Regions from separate parts of the Pantoea deleyi genome, predicted to be linked through region 4. Evidence: predicted binding sites of a transcription regulator. Region 4 holds the regulator's gene; each other region holds the start of a gene.

Region 1 (4,210 bases), 1.1 Mb from region 4:
CATGATGCTGAACGTCAGGCTCTCACGCGGTTGCCCGTCGATAATCAGGGCCTGCAGCAGCGAGGCCAGCAGGGCCGACTGGGCGATAATCAGCAGGGCACTTGCCATGCCCAGCAGCGTATTGAGCCGCAACCAGCGACCGGCGAAACGACGTTGCTGACGAAGCCAGCGGGTAAGATGCTGCTGCCGCGATTTGTCCATGCGAGACCATGCTAAATGTCGATGAGGGGGAAAACTGGAAACGCGGTTTGCGCGCTTCAGAGGCAAGAATCTAGCATGAGGGCAATAAAAAAGGCGACTGAAAAACCGTCGCCTGGAACATTTGAGATCAGAGAGTTAACAACTTACTGATCGTTTTTAACCAGTCCGTCAAGAAAACGCTCAGCGTCTAACGCAGCCATACAACCGGTGCCTGCTGACGTGATCGCCTGGCGGTAAATATGGTCCATCACATCGCCTGCCGCGAAGACGCCAGGAATGCTGGTCTGGGTGGCATTGCCGTGCAGACCTGACTGCACTTTGATGTACCCGTTCTCCAGCGCCAGCTGGCCCTCAAAGATGGCCGTGTTCGGGCTGTGACCGATAGCGACAAAGAGACCTGCCACTTCCAGCGCTTCCGTCTCATCGCTGTTCTGGGTAGAGCGCAGCGTCAGACCGGTCACGCCCATCTGATCGCCGGTTACCTCTTCCAGCGTGCGATGGGTGTGCAGCACGATATTGCCGTTGCGCACTTTTTCCATCAGACGGTCGATCAGGATCTTCTCGGCGCGGAAGCTGTCGCGACGGTGAATCAGATGGACTTCAGCGGCGATGTTCGCCAGGTAAAGTGCCTCTTCAACCGCCGTGTTGCCGCCACCGATGACCGCCACTTTCTGGTTGCGGTAGAAGAATCCGTCACAGGTCGCGCAGGCGGAAACGCCTTTGCCTTTGAACGCCTCTTCAGAAGGCAGGCCCAGATAGCGCGCTGACGCCCCGGTCGCGATGATCAGCGCATCCGAGGTGTATTCGCCGCTGTCGCCCGTCAGGCGGAACGGCCGGTTCTGCAGATCCACGGTGTGAATATGATCAAAAATGATCTCAGTATTAAATTTTTCGGCATGCTCATGCATGCGCTCCATCAGCGATGGGCCTGTCAGATCGTGCGGGTCGCCCGGCCAGTTTTCCACCTCGGTGGTGGTGGTCAGCTGTCCGCCTTTTTCCAGACCGGTGATGAGTACCGGATTCAGGTTGGCGCGAGCAGCATAAACGGCTGCGGTATAACCCGCTGGGCCGGAGCCCAGGATGAGTAACTTACTGTGTTTGGCCGTACTCATGCGTTCCTCAGTTTCATTCGGCTGACATAGCCTGCGATTGTAGGGAATATCCGGCGGCAATGACAAGGCTTAGCCAATTTTGTTAACGATAGCTGCAAACGGCGTAGACGATGAGCGGCAGTTTTGCCTGGTCAATGCGCCAAAAGGGGGCAAAACTCGGGTTAAACCAGTGCAGAAGTGGAAAAATACTCATTTAAAAACAGATACCCAGCGGTCTGTCTGGCATCTTGTCCTGAATTTGGTGATTTTACTTTGACAATCGCCTGCGCATTTGCGAAAACATTATCAGAAGTGAATAACATTTATCGGCACAAAACAGGTTTTCGTCGCCTGTTTTGCACGTAACGCCGGATAAAAGCAGCCTGATATGGATAATGACGCATGATGTGGACAGACAACATGCGTCATATCGATAAGTCTCACCACACAGGCTCTGTTAGCTCACTTCAGAAATGCCCCGAACAATGAGCGTTTTCAGGGCGTGGCAGGTAAAGGGAAGGAATTAAGAGAGACAATAATAATGGTAGACAATAAGAAACGCCCCGGGAAAGACCTCGACAGAATTGACAGGAACATTCTGAACGAACTTCAGAAAGATGGTCGCATTTCAAACGTAGAGCTTTCCAAACGCGTAGGCTTATCGCCTACGCCATGCCTTGAGCGCGTGCGCCGCCTTGAACGTCAGGGATTTATTCTTGGCTATACCGCGCAGCTGAACCCGCACTATCTGGATGCTTCACTGCTGGTATTCGTTGAGATTACTCTGAATCGTGGCGCACCGGATGTGTTTGAACAATTTAACGCCGCTGTACAAAAACTTGAGGAAACTCAAGAGTGTCACCTCGTTTCTGGTGATTTCGACTACCTGCTGAAAACGCGCGTTCCTGATATGTCTGCCTACCGTAAGCTGCTGGGTGAAACCCTGCTGCGCCTGCCGGGCGTAAACGACACGCGAACCTATGTGGTGATGGAAGAGGTCAAACAGAGCAACCGGCTGGTGATCAAAACCCGCTGATGCGGCGCAGGTGCAAAACCTGTGAGATTTCGGTACACTCCTGTGAATTCATACAGGATCAGCGTCGGGCTTGCCCGACGCTGTTGCTTCTTACTTTACAGGCACCTGGAGAGTCCTCTTGAGCCAGGAATACACAGAAGATAAAGACGTTTCGTTACAGTCGCTGAGCAGTGGACGTCGTCTGCTGGAAGCGATGCTCATTCTGGTGGCGCTGTTTGCCATCTACCTGATGGTTTCTCTGGTCAGTTTTAATCCTTCCGACCCGAGCTGGTCGCAGACGGCCTGGCATGAACCCATTCACAATCTCGGCGGCAGCCCCGGTGCCTGGCTGGCCGACACCTTACTCTTCATCTTTGGGGTGATGGCGTATGCCATTCCGCCCGTCATCCTGGGGCTCTGCTGGATTGCTTTCCGGCAGCGCGATAATCAGGACTATTTCGACTACTTTGCGGTCGGGCTGCGCTTAATTGGCGTACTTGCGCTGGTGGTGACGACCTGTGGTATGGCGGCGCTGAACGCCGACGATATCTGGTACTTCGCCTCCGGCGGCGTGATTGGCAGCCTGGTCAGTAACGCGATCGCCCCGTGGTTCAGTCCGGCGGGTGGCACGCTGATGCTGCTCTGCGTCTGGGCGGCGGGGATTACGCTCTATACCGGCTGGTCATGGCTCACTATTGCGGAGCGGATTGGTGGCGTGGTGATGGGCGTACTGACGTTTGCCAGTAACCGCTCTCGTCACGATGAGCCGTGGCAGGAAGAGGAGGACGAGCGCGATACGCGCGAGTATGCCGATCTGCCTGAAATGAGCGGGGCGGATCAGGACGATGATGTCCTGCTCTCTGCGCCGCGCGCGGCGTCACAGCCCGATCCGCTGCTGGCGAAAGCCGCCGCAGCAACCAGCGCCGCCGTCGCAGCGACCACCGAAGCGGCTGGCGTCGCACCTGCCGTCGCCGCTCCGGCTGCTGCAGGCACACCTGCGCCTGCGGCTGTGGATACCGCGCCAGCGCCGGTTACACCGGCCGCCGCCACTCCGGCATCGCAGCCTGTGGCGACGCCAGCGCAGAGCGCCCCTGTGTCTCACGCTGCCCCGGCAGCTGTGCAGAGTGCTCCAGATGCTCACGCTGCCCCGGCAGCTGTGCAGCGTGCTCCTGATGCTCACGCTGCCTCGGCAGCTGTGCAGCGTGCTCCTGATGCTTACGCTGCGCCGGCGGCCGCGCAGGGAACACCTGAACCTTACCATGCTCCGGCAGCGCACTCTGCGTCTGCCCCGGCAGCCTCTCCGCCGCTTTATCGTTTCGAAATGCCAGATGAGGCGCCAGCCGCTCCATCATTCAGCGCTTATGATGACGATGAGCCCAGAATGGGCAACTGGCGTGATGCGACTGCGGTGCCTGCTGCCGCGGCCGCAACGGCGGCGACAGCCGCTGCGGCATCGGCCACGCGTACCGCGCCTGTGTTCGACTTAGCGCCGGAAACCTCACTTAACCCGCAGGTTAAACAGGGCATCGGACCGGCGTTGCCACGACCTAATCCGGTTAAACTGCCGACCCGCCGCGAACTGGCTTCTTACGGTATCAAGTTGCCGTCTCAGCGCATGGCCGAAGAGAAAGCCCGTGCGGAAGAGCGTGAAACGGCACCGGCGCAGAGTCAGGCGTCTGTGGCTGAGGCCGAAGAGGCGCAACAGCAGGCTGAACTGCGTCAGGCCTTCCAGTCTGAGCAGCAGCAGCGCTACGGCACCAGCTGGCAGCAGGATGAAGAAGAACAGGATGCCCAGCAGCAGGATGCGCTGGCGCGTCAGTTCGCCGAGCAGCAACAGCAGCGCTACCAGTCTGACGTGAAGAAAGAGCCGGTACTGAACATCGATACCGCCTCTGCGTTTGAT
Region 2 (4,210 bases), 1.9 Mb from region 4:
GGCCATTCAATGCAAAAGCCAGACAGCGTCGTAAGCAGATTCAGGCTGGCGATCACTGTCAGGCAGTCCCATGTCGATAAATAAATTCGATTGAAATGATTAAATAAAAGCATATAGTGACCAGCGTTACCAGGAGGTGGATACAATGTTAAGAGACTATTTAAAAATTGAAGCTGACGATCAGCTGATTGAGCAACGCTCGCTGAGCCTGAAGAATCGGGGGCAGGAAGAGGTCACGGAATGGATTATCGTCAATGGGCAGGGGATGAAGACCGGTGGCGTGACCCTGTTTGATAAACTCAGTACCCGCCGCTCGTGGCCGGTCAGTTACCGTATCATGCAGACCGACCTGCAGGGTAACGTGGTGGTCGATCAGCTCACCGACGCCCTGTAACCCCGCAGGCTCCCGCCGGGACCTGGTCTGCGCCAGGTTTTACGCCTGGCGATAGCGGCGCAGTTCGACCAGCGTGCCGATCAGTTTCAGGCTGTCGCGGCTGGAATGCAGATCGGGAAAGTTAATGTTGACCGGGGCGAGTTCAAACTGCACGACACCATCCTGCGGGCCGCGCTGACGCCAGGTGCGCAGCAGGGGAGTCTGCTGCTGCAGGGCCAGCACGCAGTCGCCGGGCTGAGGTGACTGCGTGGGATCGATAATCACCACATCATTCTGCAGGATTGCGGGCGCCATCGCCTGCTCCTCCACGCGCACAGCAAAGCTCTGCTGCGCAAGCGCCATGTCGTTGTGCATCAGCCACTCACACTTTACAGCCTCCGCATCCGCCAGCCACTGCGTTAGGTTCCGCTGACTCACCAGCGGGATCTGGTGCAGGCCACCCCACGCGCTTTCGCTGAAAACAGGGCCATCCCCATCTATCAGAAACGAGGGCGCGCAGCCCAGCGCTTCGGCGAGCCGCAGCAGGTTCTCGCCGCGCGGCAGCGTCTCCTCTTTTTCCCATTGTGAAACAGCGACATGGGACACGTTTACCTGCTGAGCCAGCTGTTTCTGCGTTAACTGCAATGCCTTACGGCGGAGTCGGATGCGGTCACCCAGGGTTCTGTTTTTCATTGGCTTGACTTTTTGATGAAGTGTGGCTTAAGTATACTTAAGTCGGTAATTTAAGCAATCTTAAATTCCTGGCAGGGATCGTGTCTGATAAGCACGCAGTAAGTTCCAGAGACCTTACCGGATTAAGGGGTGTGGCATGGAAAGTAGTCTGATTACCAGTATGGGTGCGTTAGTTCTGGGTGGGGGGGCAGCAGCACTGTTCTGGAAACCGTTACTGGCAGGGATTGCCTCAATCGTGACCAGTAATCGTGCAGGCGGCGAAATTATTACCAGTTACAAAGAGCAGGTGGTGTTGCTGAAAGAGAGTAATCAACTGATGCGGGAGGAGAACGACGAGCTGCGTGAACGTCATGACAGGAATCTGCGGCGGATTGCGACACTCGAAACCGATCTTCGGTTAATCAAGAACGCGGTAGGGATATTACTGGCCATGACCGAAACCGATCACAACGACAAATTCCGTATCGAGATTGATCGGCTTATCTCAACTCTGGAGGATCGCAGTGATGACAACGATTAATGGTAGTCACTCTCCGATGTCATACCGGCGCAAAGTCATTCTGGGCTGTATTCTGCTGAGCTGCTCAATGATCTGCATCCTGATGACAATTATTTTTCTCTATGTCAGCAACACCGCAAATAAGCGGGTGGAGGAGATCCGGGCAGATTACCGGGTGATCGCCGCGCGACGGGATGACCGCGTCGATCTGCTGACGACGCAGGTGGCGGCGCTGCAGCATAAACTGGATGCCATTCCTGACCGCACCGCGGACAAGACGGTCATCAAAGTCAAAGAGGTGGTGGTGGATGGGGAACTGCCGCCGGTCAAAGCGAACGCAAAACCGTAACTTCCGATTATTCTTAGTGCGGCTTCGCTATTATCGACTACATTTAAATCTCACGGCGACATTTTATCTCTTAATGTGCGCTGGTTGATTGGCCGGTTGATGAACCGCTAAGCCTAATCACTTTGGATAACTGACCAGAAGGAAATTCAGCATGAGCGATTCAACTGAAACCAAGACCAAAACTGAATATCTGCGTGACGTGACCTCTCAGCTTAAAGAGATGCGCCACTACGCGCAGACCAACACCGAAACCCTTTCCAGCCATTGGTTAGCGTTTGATGCCGGTGAGTACAAAGACAAAACCAACGCCGACCGAATCGATGCGTTGCTGAATAAGCAGGGAAAACTGCTGGAAGATCTGGATGCCGCGATTCAGGACATCGAGATTGAAATCAATCACAGTGAGCAGGAGAGCTAAGTTTTCTCCCGCTGACTGATGCGGTGGCCGTTAAGGGATTAATCGGCCACCAGCCACATTTCCGCTTCGTCGAACATCTCTTCAACAATCCGCGCCACTGTCGCTTTATCATTCTTACTTAAATCAGTATCAATCGCGTTACGCTCCATCGGCTTAACCCTGACTTCAAGATCAGGAAACACCCGATGCACCCGCTTTTCCAGCTCCTCACGAATCATCTCGCGGGCACCCGGTAAACCGGCAACGTTGCGCTTGTCATAAATCAGTTCAACAAACATGATGGCAATCCATTCTGAGCAAAATCGCTGACCTATGATACTGTAAATAAAAACAGTAGCAAGGCGGTGCAGCCGATTTCGGGCAAAATTTTCGGGGGAAACGGGGCGTCATCTTCGACTGGCAAAACAGGCGCACCTCACGACATAATGGCGGCTTACTTTTCAGGAGGTGCGCGATGCGACAACTGGTGATTGATATTCTGCTCAAGCTGGCAAAAATGGACGTCGATGCAAAGGAGCTGACTGCGCAGCTGGAGGCTCAGTCCCTGCTGGTTGCCGCGCTGCTGGTACAGGCGAAGCAGGACAACTCACTGACCATTACGGAAACGGTGCAGGATGCGATTATCACCGCTTCACAGTCCTCGTCTGAGTTTATGCAGTCCGACGTTGACCTGTTGCTGACGCACATCAATCGTCTGCTGGCCGTGGCCAGTTATGTGGAAGTAAAGGGCAGAATTGCGGAAGAGAGAGAGTAACAGCAGGTTCACGCGCGTCCTGCGTTACCACAGGGTGCCGTTGTTTCAGGGCCAGTGAAAACCAGAGTTTGCCTGCAAAATCCGTTCAGGAGGCCCGTCGCACCCGCATGATGGTCGTGGTGCGACGGCCCGAAAGCCATCACCTGGCTTTCCGGTACAGCGCCGATCAGAGTTCGTTTTTAATGCAGAACTCTTCCCAGCTCATCCCCAGCGATTCCGCGTGAGATTTGAGGTAGGTCTCGATCGCTTCCGCCGCCACCGCTTTATCCGGCTCGGCGAGCTGAATAGAGAAGATCATCCCATCCAGATTCTTCTGCCGTAAAAAAGCGGCATAGATGCGCTCTGCATGCCATGCACGCAGCTCGCGCAGCGACAGATTGGCCGCACGCGCATCGCGCTCTGTTAATTCATCAAGCGCAGCCTGAAAGTCGGGATGCGCGGTAAAGAACATCTCGCGCGCCTGGGCATAGTAGGCTTCTGGCGTTTTCATACTCATATTCCTGAAAAAGTGGTGCAGCGCGTCAGTGTAGCGGATGGTGTTTCGCTTGTCAGGCGCGACAGGCCCGGTGTTGGTTTACTTCTGCCGCCAGAGGCTGCTGGCCGTCGCGGGCATCCGGTGTGCGCTGCCGGGGAAATGCGGTTTTTATTGCCCCTTCGTCTGATACCAGACACCAGATACCTTGCGCAACGCGGTGGAAAAATTATAACGTAGCCGCCATTGACGCGATCTTAGGGATTAAACATGAAAAAGTGGATGCTGATTGCTGTGCTGGCATTGGGTGGCTGTGCGCAGATTAACGATTATGAAAATGCGGTGCAGACGCCAGCGCCAGCGGAACTGCAGGGGAACTGGCAGACCGTCGGTCCGCAGAGCAACCTCATCAGCGACCAGGCTATCGGCAGTTTGCTGATAACTGCGGAGGGCACCACGCTGGATTGTCGTCAGTGGCAGCGGGTGATTGCGAAGCCGGGTAAACTGACCCGACTGAACGGGGATTATGTCAACGTCACGCGTCAGGTGCGGGTAATGCCGCTAAACGTGGATAACGGCGAGCTGAAGTATGACGGGCTGACCCTGCGTAAAGTGGCGCGTCCAACCGTTGAGTGTCAGCAGGCGATGAAGG
Region 3 (4,210 bases), 1.0 Mb from region 4:
AGGCGACAAACTGCTGCATTGCCCGGTTGCTGGCAAACAGCACCAGCACCCCTTTGTGCTTTTTCTCAGCCATCTGCTGGCGGAAGAAGGCGGCCATCTCGGCGATATGCTCGGCTTCATGGCTCATCAGCGGCTCATAGCGCATCTGCGGGATCACCAGCTTGCCCTGCCCGACGTGATTAAACGGGGAGTCCAGCGCCACAAAGCGGTCGCCCGCCTTTTCGCTGAGGCCCGACATCTCCTGCAACCGATTAAAACTGTTGAGTGATCGCAGTGTGGCGGACGTCACCACAACGTGTGCGATTTTGCGCCACAGCATCTTCTCCAGCTGGTCGCTGACGCGGATACCGGCGCAGTGAAACAGCAGATGCGCCTGACCTTCGCGCAGTTCGCGGGTGATCCATTTCGACACCGGTGCACCGGAGGCTTTCTCCATCGACGCCAGCCGCCAGAGCTTGCTGACGGATTCGAACCAGCCAAACTGACGGTTGAGCTGCAGCAGATTGCGATGCAGCCGCACCACATCCACCTTGCCCGTCTGTTCGCTCAGTGCGTTGATCAGCCCTTCGCTCAGACCACGCAGTGCGTCGCTGAGTTTGAACAGCCGGGCACAGAGATCGAGCAGCTCCTGCGGCAGCGCGCCCAGCACGAAGCGGAACTCCCCCGGCTGGTTATGCGGCGGCAGTAGCGGGTTCAGCGCCTGAGCGGTGATCGTCATCAGTTCGCGCAGCTCGTCGCAGTGGGCTTTCAGCCGCTCCGGGTTAGCCAGCGGCGGAGGGGATTTAGGCCGCATCTGGGTCATGATGCTCTCCACCAGCTTCACAAAGAGGTCGAGCTGCAGGCTGCTCCAGCCGGGGGTGATATCGGCGCTCATCTCCAGCGCATCGCGGGCCACTTCGGGCAGATGGTGCCCTTCATCCAGCACCAGCATCAGATTTTTAGCGGGCGGCAGCACCGACTCATTTTCCATCGCCGCCATCACCAGCGCATGGTTCGCCACCACCACATCCACCTGCTCGATCTCACGGCGCGCCACGAAAAACGGGCATTCGCGATACCAGCGGCAGTGGGCACCGAGGCAGCTCGCTTTGTCGGTCGAGAGCCGCTGCCACAGGCTGTCGCTGACGTTTTCGTCGCTGTGGTCGCGCAGGCCATCCCACTGATAGCGATCCAGCGCTTTCTGCAGCCGGCCGCACTGGGTCTGCTCCTCTTTGGTGCTGCTGACGGCGTCATCGTCCAGCCAGAGCAGCAGATCGCCCTGCTGGTCCTCATCCGCCGCCAGCGCGGCCAGATTGCGCGGACAAACGTAGCGCCGGCGACCAAAGGCAGCGGTAAAGGTCAGGTCGGGAATGATTTTTTTCAGCAGCGGCAGATCTTTGGTGAAGATCTGATCCTGCAGCGCCACGTTGGCGGTGCTGATGACCAGCTGCTTCTCCTGAGCGCGGCTGGCCGCAATGCCGGGAATCAGATAAGAGAGGGTTTTTCCCACGCCGGTCGGCGCTTCAACCGCCAGATGGCGCGCGTCGTCGCCTGACAGACATTTTGCCACTTCGGCGATCATCTGCCGCTGCGGCGCGCGCGGAATGAAGTCAGGCACCTGCTGCTGAAGCGCTTTATACCACTCCGCTATCTGGCTTTTTATTGCGGCTGTCAGGGCCATGATTAGCGTTACCACACCGGAAAAAATGGCCTGTATTTTTACACAGTATCCCGGCGGCGTCAGCTTTCGCGCCGAATTTTTCGTGCGCCGTCGGAAATTTCCGCGGAGATTCCCGGCGCGCGTCAGGTCAGCACTTTGTACATCAGGGTGGTGGCGTCCAGCACGCCCGCGATCGATTCCGCATAAAAGGGAATCTCCCCCGCCACCTGCCAGCCCAGCGAACGGTAGAGGTCGCTGGCGACGTCGCCGCTGCGGGTATCGAGCACCAGCAGCGTTTTGCCCTCTGCGCGCGCCTGCTGTTCGGCATGCTGCATCAGCGTCCGGGCAATGCCCTGACGGCGCGCCTGCGGGTGCACCAGCAGTTTGCCGATCTCCGCCCGGTGACGCCCATTCGGCATGGCACTGAAATTTATCATCACCGTGCCCAGGAGGGTCTCCTGCTGACGGGCGACGAATAGCTGACTCTCTCCGGCGGCCAGGGCGGGAATGCGCTGCTGCCAGAAGTGCCGGATCGCCTGCTGGTCAGCGGCATCCGTGAAACCGACGCTGGCGCCATCTGCTACGCAGGCCTGCAGGAGCGCACTGAGTGACGCCTGATGCTGCTGCGCCTGCAGGGCGCTGAAGCGGGTGTAATCGATCATGGTCTGGCCACTACCAGCAGATAGCGGGCGCCGTCGGTGAGGTGCGCCTCAAAGGCGGATTTTCCGGTCAGATGAAATCGCAGGCAGTCGCCGGGGTGCAGCGTCCACTGCTGGACCCCCATGGTGATGGTCAGACCGCCCTCGCGCAGCCAGATATGCTGCTCCAGTCCCTGAATGGGAGGCGTGTCATAATCGATACGCGCGCCGGGCCGTAACTTGCCCTCTACCAGTTCGCATCTAAAATAGAGGGCAGGCGGTGAAACATTGCGGCGGACAAATCCGCTGGCTGCATCCTGCCACACCGGCTGCTGTTCCGCTCTGACCAGCAGAGTGGACTCCTCCTCGACTTCACTCAGCAGACGCGACATCGTGAGTCCATAGGCCGCACACAAACGATTAAGCAGTGCCGCCGTGGGGCTGGTCTCGCTTCGCTCAATGCGCGATAATGACGCGCGGCTGATGCCCGTGGCCACAGAAAGTTCATCTAACGACCAGCCGCGTTGCAGTCGTAATTCTGACAGCCTCACCGCCAGTCGCTGCTCAGTATTCAGCTCCGACATGGGTCATTCTCACATATGGGAAGTTTTCTCATATTCGAGATATAGCCTGGAAACGCCGTATCAGTCAAGTTGTACATAGCGAAATGTATTGTACAACTTAAATTGCTTCGTTATGGTAATCGCACTCAGACCAATCGAAAGAGGATTTTATGACCTTATACAGTATCGGTGACGTCGCCGAGCGCTGTGGCATAAACCCAGTCACCTTACGCGCCTGGCAGCGTCGTTATGGCTTACTGAAGCCGCAACGCACCGAAGGCGGACATCGTCAGTTTGATGAAGAAGATGTTCAGCGCATTGAAGAGATCATGCGCTGGATAGAAAGCGGCGTGCCGGTCGGAAAGGTCAAGGCACTGCTGGAAGGCGGCGATGTGGATGCGCATGATGGCTGGACGACACTACAGGATGAGCTGATCAGCGTCCTGCGTCACGTCAGGCCCGCTAAACTTCGCAACAAAATTGCCGCCATTGGCCGCGAACATCCGATTGATGCGCTGATCGACCACGTTTTTATGCCGGTGCGCCAGAAGCTGAGTCTGGACCAGAACACCGCCCGCACCATGTGCAGCCTGCTGGATGGGTTGCTGATTGACTATGTGGCCTTCTGCCTGACCGGCAGCCGCAAAAAGTCTGGCAAAGACGCGCTGATTATCGGCTGGGGTATCGATGATCGCACCCGTATCTGGCTGGAAGGATGGCGTCTCTCTCAGCACGGCTGGCGGATCGATGTGCTTGCTGAACCGCTGGATGTGCCGCGCCCCGAACTCTTTCCCGGCATGAACATGTTTGTCTTTACCGGTAAAAAACTGACCCGCCGCCAGCAGGAACAGCTGACACACTGGCAGGAACAGGGCTATGCCGTCCGCCTGCACGAACCCGCCTGATAACAAAAACGCACGCCGGGCGCTTTGCCTGCTGCCTTGCGCGCGCTATTATCCCCGCCTCACTGTTCACAAGCTCAGGTTTTCTCCATGAATGTCAAAAAAGCCTTTTTCGCCACGCTGTTTTTTATCATGGCCGTCGGCGGCACCAGCGGTCTGATGCTGGTGGGATACTCCCTTATCGTTCATTCACGCTAAGCCAGCGTTGCAGGCGTTCAAACAGACGATCGCTGACGATAGCCAGCAGCGCCACCAGCAGCGCCCCCTGAATCACGTAGGCCGTGTTAAACCCGCTTAACCCGATAATCACCGGTGAGCCGAGACTTTTGGCCCCCACCGTCGAGGCGATGGCCGCGGTTCCGATGTTAATGATCACCGACGTGCGTATTCCGGCGATGATCACCGGCGCAGCCAGCGCCAGCTCCACCTGCCACAGCCGCTGCCAGGCACTCATCCCGACCCCGGTGG
Region 4 (4,210 bases):
AAATCGGGCCTGCCGGCCAGAAGTTAAGGTTGATCCCGGCGGCGATATGCGGCGGCACCAGCCCCTGATGGTAGAGCACATAGGAGAGCAGCAGATAATCCATGTGGCTGCGATGGCAGGGCACATAGACGATCTCATGGCCATCCTGCGCCAGCTGACGCACTTTTTCGCCGCCGTTGACGTTGATGCCCTGATAGAGGCGGCTCCAGAGCCAGCCCATCACCCGGTCAGTCACACGAATCGCTTCGTAGGAGAAGTTGGCCGCAATTTCTTCCATCATCTCGATGGCATTCTGCTGCGCTTTCTCGTGGGAGATTTTTTTGCTGCGCGCTTCATCTTCGACGGCTTTCTCAATCGCTTTGGATTGCAGCAGACGATTAAAGAGATCCTGACGCGCCGGTAAGCGCGGGCCAATCGCGGCCAGCCGCTGACGGGCAAAATGAATACGGGCCACGCGGGCCAGCTTCTGGGCGATCGACTTGTCCGTTCCGTGTTCGGTGGCCATGCGGCGCAGCGAAACGGTCGGCGAGAAGCGGACAAAACTGTCGCGCCCGTGCCAGATGACGGCAAAGAATTTCTGTACCCCGTTCAGGACGCGCAGATGTGGCGTTGCCTCACCCTGAACTTCACGTCCCGGTGCGCGGCCAAACATCACGGTGACCGGCAGCATCTGAATATCCAGCGTGGGATTGTTTCGATGCAGGTCGAGGTAGTCGTGAAAGATTTTCACGGATTCGACGCTGGGCACAAAATAGGGGAAAACGCGCGGGCCGTCGTGAATAAAGACGTGACGCGGCAGCAGCGCGCCGTCAATCTCCAGCGGAGAGAGCGGATCGGGCAGATGATGTCGCAGACACTGGGCGCGCAAAGTCAGTAAGTCAGCCTTCGAATCGTAAGGCAAAACATACATAATAGGTCGGGTCGGGTCCAGACCATGTTCTGAAACGGGATCGGCCGGAATGGCCTTACTTTTTACCAAAAACGACAGTGGTAAATTAAGCAGTTTGTAATAAAGTTTACGCCAACCTGACATAGACAACATGAAGCCTCTTGTTAGCAAAGCGCCGCAAGCATACCAGAAAGTGCAGCGAAGATCTGTGGTGGTGCCAATTGCACGCAGCCCAGACATTGACGTCAATACGATGAAAGGGTTCCCCCATCATGGCAAATAATGCCACCGGACTTATCAGAATAGTTAAAGCCGCAGGTTACTCATGGCAGGGGCTGCGTGCCGCCTGGCAGCATGAAGCGGCATTTCGTCAGGAAGCGCTGGCCGCGCTGGCCGCCATCGTCATCGCCTGCTGGCTGGACGTGGATGTGGTCTCCCGCATCCTGATGATTGGTGTCGTAGTGCTGGTCGTCATTGTCGAAATCCTTAACAGTGCCATTGAAGCGGTGGTCGATCGCATCGGTCAGGAGCATCATCCGCTGGCCGGTCGGGCGAAAGATATGGGATCGGCCGCGGTGCTGATCAGCATTCTACTGGCTCTGTTTGTCTGGATCGCGCTGCTCTGGACACATTTGCGATAAGCGTTCCATATCGCGTCGGAAGCCGCGTTTTGCGGGACAATCGGTTTCCATTTCGCCAATACCTGTATATACTCACAGCGACTGTATAAACAACCAGGGGGCGGGATGAAAGCATTAACCAGCAGGCAGCAGCAGGTCTATGACCTGATTCGCGACCATATTACTTCAACGGGCATGCCGCCTACGCGTGCCGAGATTGCCGCGCAGCTGGGATTCCGTTCGCCGAATGCGGCAGAAGAGCACCTGAAAGCGCTGGCGCGTAAAGGCGTCATCGAGATCGTGTCCGGTGCCTCGCGCGGCATCCGTCTGTTGATGGAAGAAGAAGCCTCAGAAGGCTTACCGCTGATTGGCCGGGTTGCTGCCGGTGAGCCCATCATGGCGCAGGAACATATTGAAACCCACTACAAGGTGGATCCGGGCCTGTTTAAGCCGTCGGCTGACTTCCTGCTGCGCGTCAGCGGAATGTCGATGAAAGACATCGGGATTATGGATGGCGATCTGCTCGCGGTGCATAAAACCCAGGATGTGCGTAATGGTCAGGTCGTCGTGGCGCGCATCGATGATGAAGTCACGGTGAAGCGCTGGAAAAAGCAGGGGGCTATCGTCCATCTGCTGCCTGAGAACAGCGAATTTGACCCGATCGTGGTTGATACCCGTGCTCAGTCGCTGACCATTGAAGGTCTGGCGGTGGGCGTGGTTCGCAACGGCGAGTGGCTCTGATTTCTCTGCCTGCGTGCATTCGCCCTCTCTGATGCTATTCTGTCTGCCCTAATTTTGTCGCGGCCCTCTTTGCGCAGCGACACTGAGCACGGAACGGCGAATGCGCGTTATCACGGCAACCGATAAAAATCTCTGGCGGCTCGCGCTGCCGATGATCCTTTCAAATATCACCGTGCCCTTACTGGGCGTGGTCGATACCGCAGTTATTGGTCATCTCGACAGCCCTGTCTATCTTGGCGGCGTCGCGGTCGGAACCACCGTCACCAGTTTCCTCTTTATGCTGCTGCTTTTTCTGCGGATGAGCACCACCGGTCTCACGGCGCAGGCGCTGGGTGCGGGCGACAAAACGGCGCTGGCGCGGGCGCTGGTTCAGCCGCTGATGATTGCGCTGCTGGCTGGCGTGCTGTTTATCGCCTTACGCTATCCGATTATCCGGCTGGCGACGCAGCTGGTCGGCGGCAGTCCCGAGGTCCTGGCACAGGCGGCGCGATTTATTCAGATCCGCTGGCTCAGCGCGCCGGCCACCCTCGCAAATCTGGTCATTCTGGGCTGGCTGCTGGGCGTGCAGTATGCGCGCGCGCCGGTGATCCTGCTGGTGGCAGGGAATCTGGTGAACATCGTGCTCGATCTCTGGCTGGTCATGGGGCTGCACTGGGGTGTCGCAGGTGCGGCCACCGCCACGGCGCTGGCCGAATACATCACGCTGGGCGTCGGCAGCATCATGGTCTGGCGGGTGCTGAAACTGCACGGCATCACGCCAGCCCTGCTGAAACAGAGCTGGCGCGGCGACAGTGCCCGGCTGCTGCGCCTCAACCGGGATATCATGCTGCGCTCCCTGATGCTGCAGCTCTGTTTCGCGTCGCTGACCGTGCTCGGCGCACGGCTCGGCCCCGATGTGGTCGCGGTTAACGCCGTGTTACTGATGTTCATTACCTTCACCGCCTACGCACTGGATGGCTTCGCCTATGCGGTAGAGGCGTTTGCCGGTGAGGCGCATGGGGCAAAAGATGGCAGTAAACTGCTGCGTGTCTGGCACGCCGCCTGTCGTCAGGCGGTGGCCGTCGCGCTGTTCTTCTCGCTGGTCTATGCGATCGCTGGCCCGCAGATCGTGACGCTGCTGACCTCGCTGACGTCGCTGCAACAGACCGCCGATCGCTACCTGGTCTGGCAGGTCATACTGCCGCTGGCGGGCGTCTGGTGTTATCTGCTGGATGGCATGTTCATCGGCGCCACGCGTGGTCGCGAGATGCGCAACAGCATGGTGATGGCCGCCGCGGGCTACTTCCTGACGCTGCTGAGCGTACCGCTGCTGGGCAACCATGGACTGTGGCTGGCGGTAACCGTTTTTCTGGTGCTGCGCGGCCTGACGCTCTGGCTTATCTGGCGCAGGCACTGGCGTCACAACAGCTGGTTTGAAGCCTGATTCAGTCGTGCTCACAGAGGTATACAGATAATTCTGTATTATTCTGAGTCCCGGAATAAAGCAACTACAATTAACTTCATACGGCGCAGTTAAGTAGCGCTTTGTATCGAGGTTATGACGAGTAGCCAGATAATTAAACCCCGAGGATTGGAGGTCTGCCATGAATAAAGACGAAGCGAGCGGCAACTGGAAGCAGTTCAAAGGCAAGATGAAAGAGAAATGGGGCAAGCTGACCGACGACGATATGCAGGTGATCGAAGGTAAACGCGACCAGCTGGTAGGTAAAATTCAGGAGCGTTACGGCTATGCAAAAGATGAAGCAGAGCGCGAAGTAACGGACTGGGAAACGCACAACAAAGATCACCGCTGGTAATCGACCCTCTGTTCCGGTGAGCCCTCACCGGAACACGCTTCAGGCGCTGACACCTATCCCCGTTTTCCCCGCTTTTTGCCTTCATCCTGATGATCATGTTCGCAGTTTTCATGATGCGTACAGGCTGCCACTTCCGCACAGTTTTTACACAGTCCATGCGCTTC

Evidence for each region. The regulator LexA, encoded in region 4, represses DNA repair genes until DNA is damaged. The targets are predictions, from matches to a motif close to TNCTGTATGTACATACAGNA.
Region 1: the regulator LexA is predicted to act here: its motif matches at 2,367-2,386, upstream of J1C59_RS12515 (DNA translocase FtsK 4TM domain-containing protein).
Region 2: the regulator LexA is predicted to act here: its motif matches at 2,649-2,668, upstream of J1C59_RS07675 (DinI-like family protein).
Region 3: the regulator LexA is predicted to act here: its motif matches at 1,689-1,708, upstream of dinG (ATP-dependent DNA helicase DinG).

Annotation. Positions count from the first base shown of each region.
Region 1 is NZ_CP071405.1:2,654,050-2,658,259, reverse strand. Features, by position in the region: gene cydD (heme ABC transporter permease/ATP-binding protein CydD) at 1-201, opposite strand, end outside; gene trxB (thioredoxin-disulfide reductase) at 345-1,313, opposite strand; gene lrp (leucine-responsive transcriptional regulator Lrp) at 1,834-2,328, shown strand; gene J1C59_RS12515 (DNA translocase FtsK 4TM domain-containing protein) at 2,447-4,210, shown strand, end outside.
Region 2 is NZ_CP071405.1:1,633,479-1,637,688, forward strand. Features, by position in the region: gene J1C59_RS07650 (hypothetical protein) at 146-394, shown strand; gene J1C59_RS07655 (helix-turn-helix domain-containing protein) at 434-1,066, opposite strand; gene J1C59_RS07660 (hypothetical protein) at 1,203-1,586, shown strand; gene J1C59_RS07665 (hypothetical protein) at 1,573-1,914, shown strand; gene J1C59_RS07670 (hypothetical protein) at 2,066-2,332, shown strand; gene J1C59_RS07675 (DinI-like family protein) at 2,371-2,610, opposite strand; gene iraP (anti-adapter protein IraP) at 2,787-3,086, shown strand; gene J1C59_RS07685 (DUF6388 family protein) at 3,253-3,576, opposite strand; gene yedD (lipoprotein YedD) at 3,829-4,210, shown strand, end outside.
Region 3 is NZ_CP071405.1:2,738,330-2,742,539, forward strand. Features, by position in the region: gene dinG (ATP-dependent DNA helicase DinG) at 1-1,660, opposite strand, end outside; gene J1C59_RS12910 (GNAT family N-acetyltransferase) at 1,783-2,301, opposite strand; gene J1C59_RS12915 (XRE family transcriptional regulator) at 2,298-2,861, opposite strand; gene J1C59_RS12920 (MerR family transcriptional regulator) at 3,011-3,745, shown strand; gene J1C59_RS12930 (ABC transporter permease) at 3,921-4,210, opposite strand, start outside.
Region 4 is NZ_CP071405.1:3,747,165-3,751,374, reverse strand. Features, by position in the region: gene plsB (glycerol-3-phosphate 1-O-acyltransferase PlsB) at 1-1,033, opposite strand, end outside; gene J1C59_RS17635 (diacylglycerol kinase) at 1,162-1,530, shown strand; gene lexA (transcriptional repressor LexA) at 1,636-2,250, shown strand; gene dinF (MATE family efflux transporter DinF) at 2,351-3,673, shown strand; gene J1C59_RS17620 (CsbD family protein) at 3,834-4,046, shown strand; gene zur (zinc uptake transcriptional repressor Zur) at 4,100-4,210, opposite strand, start outside.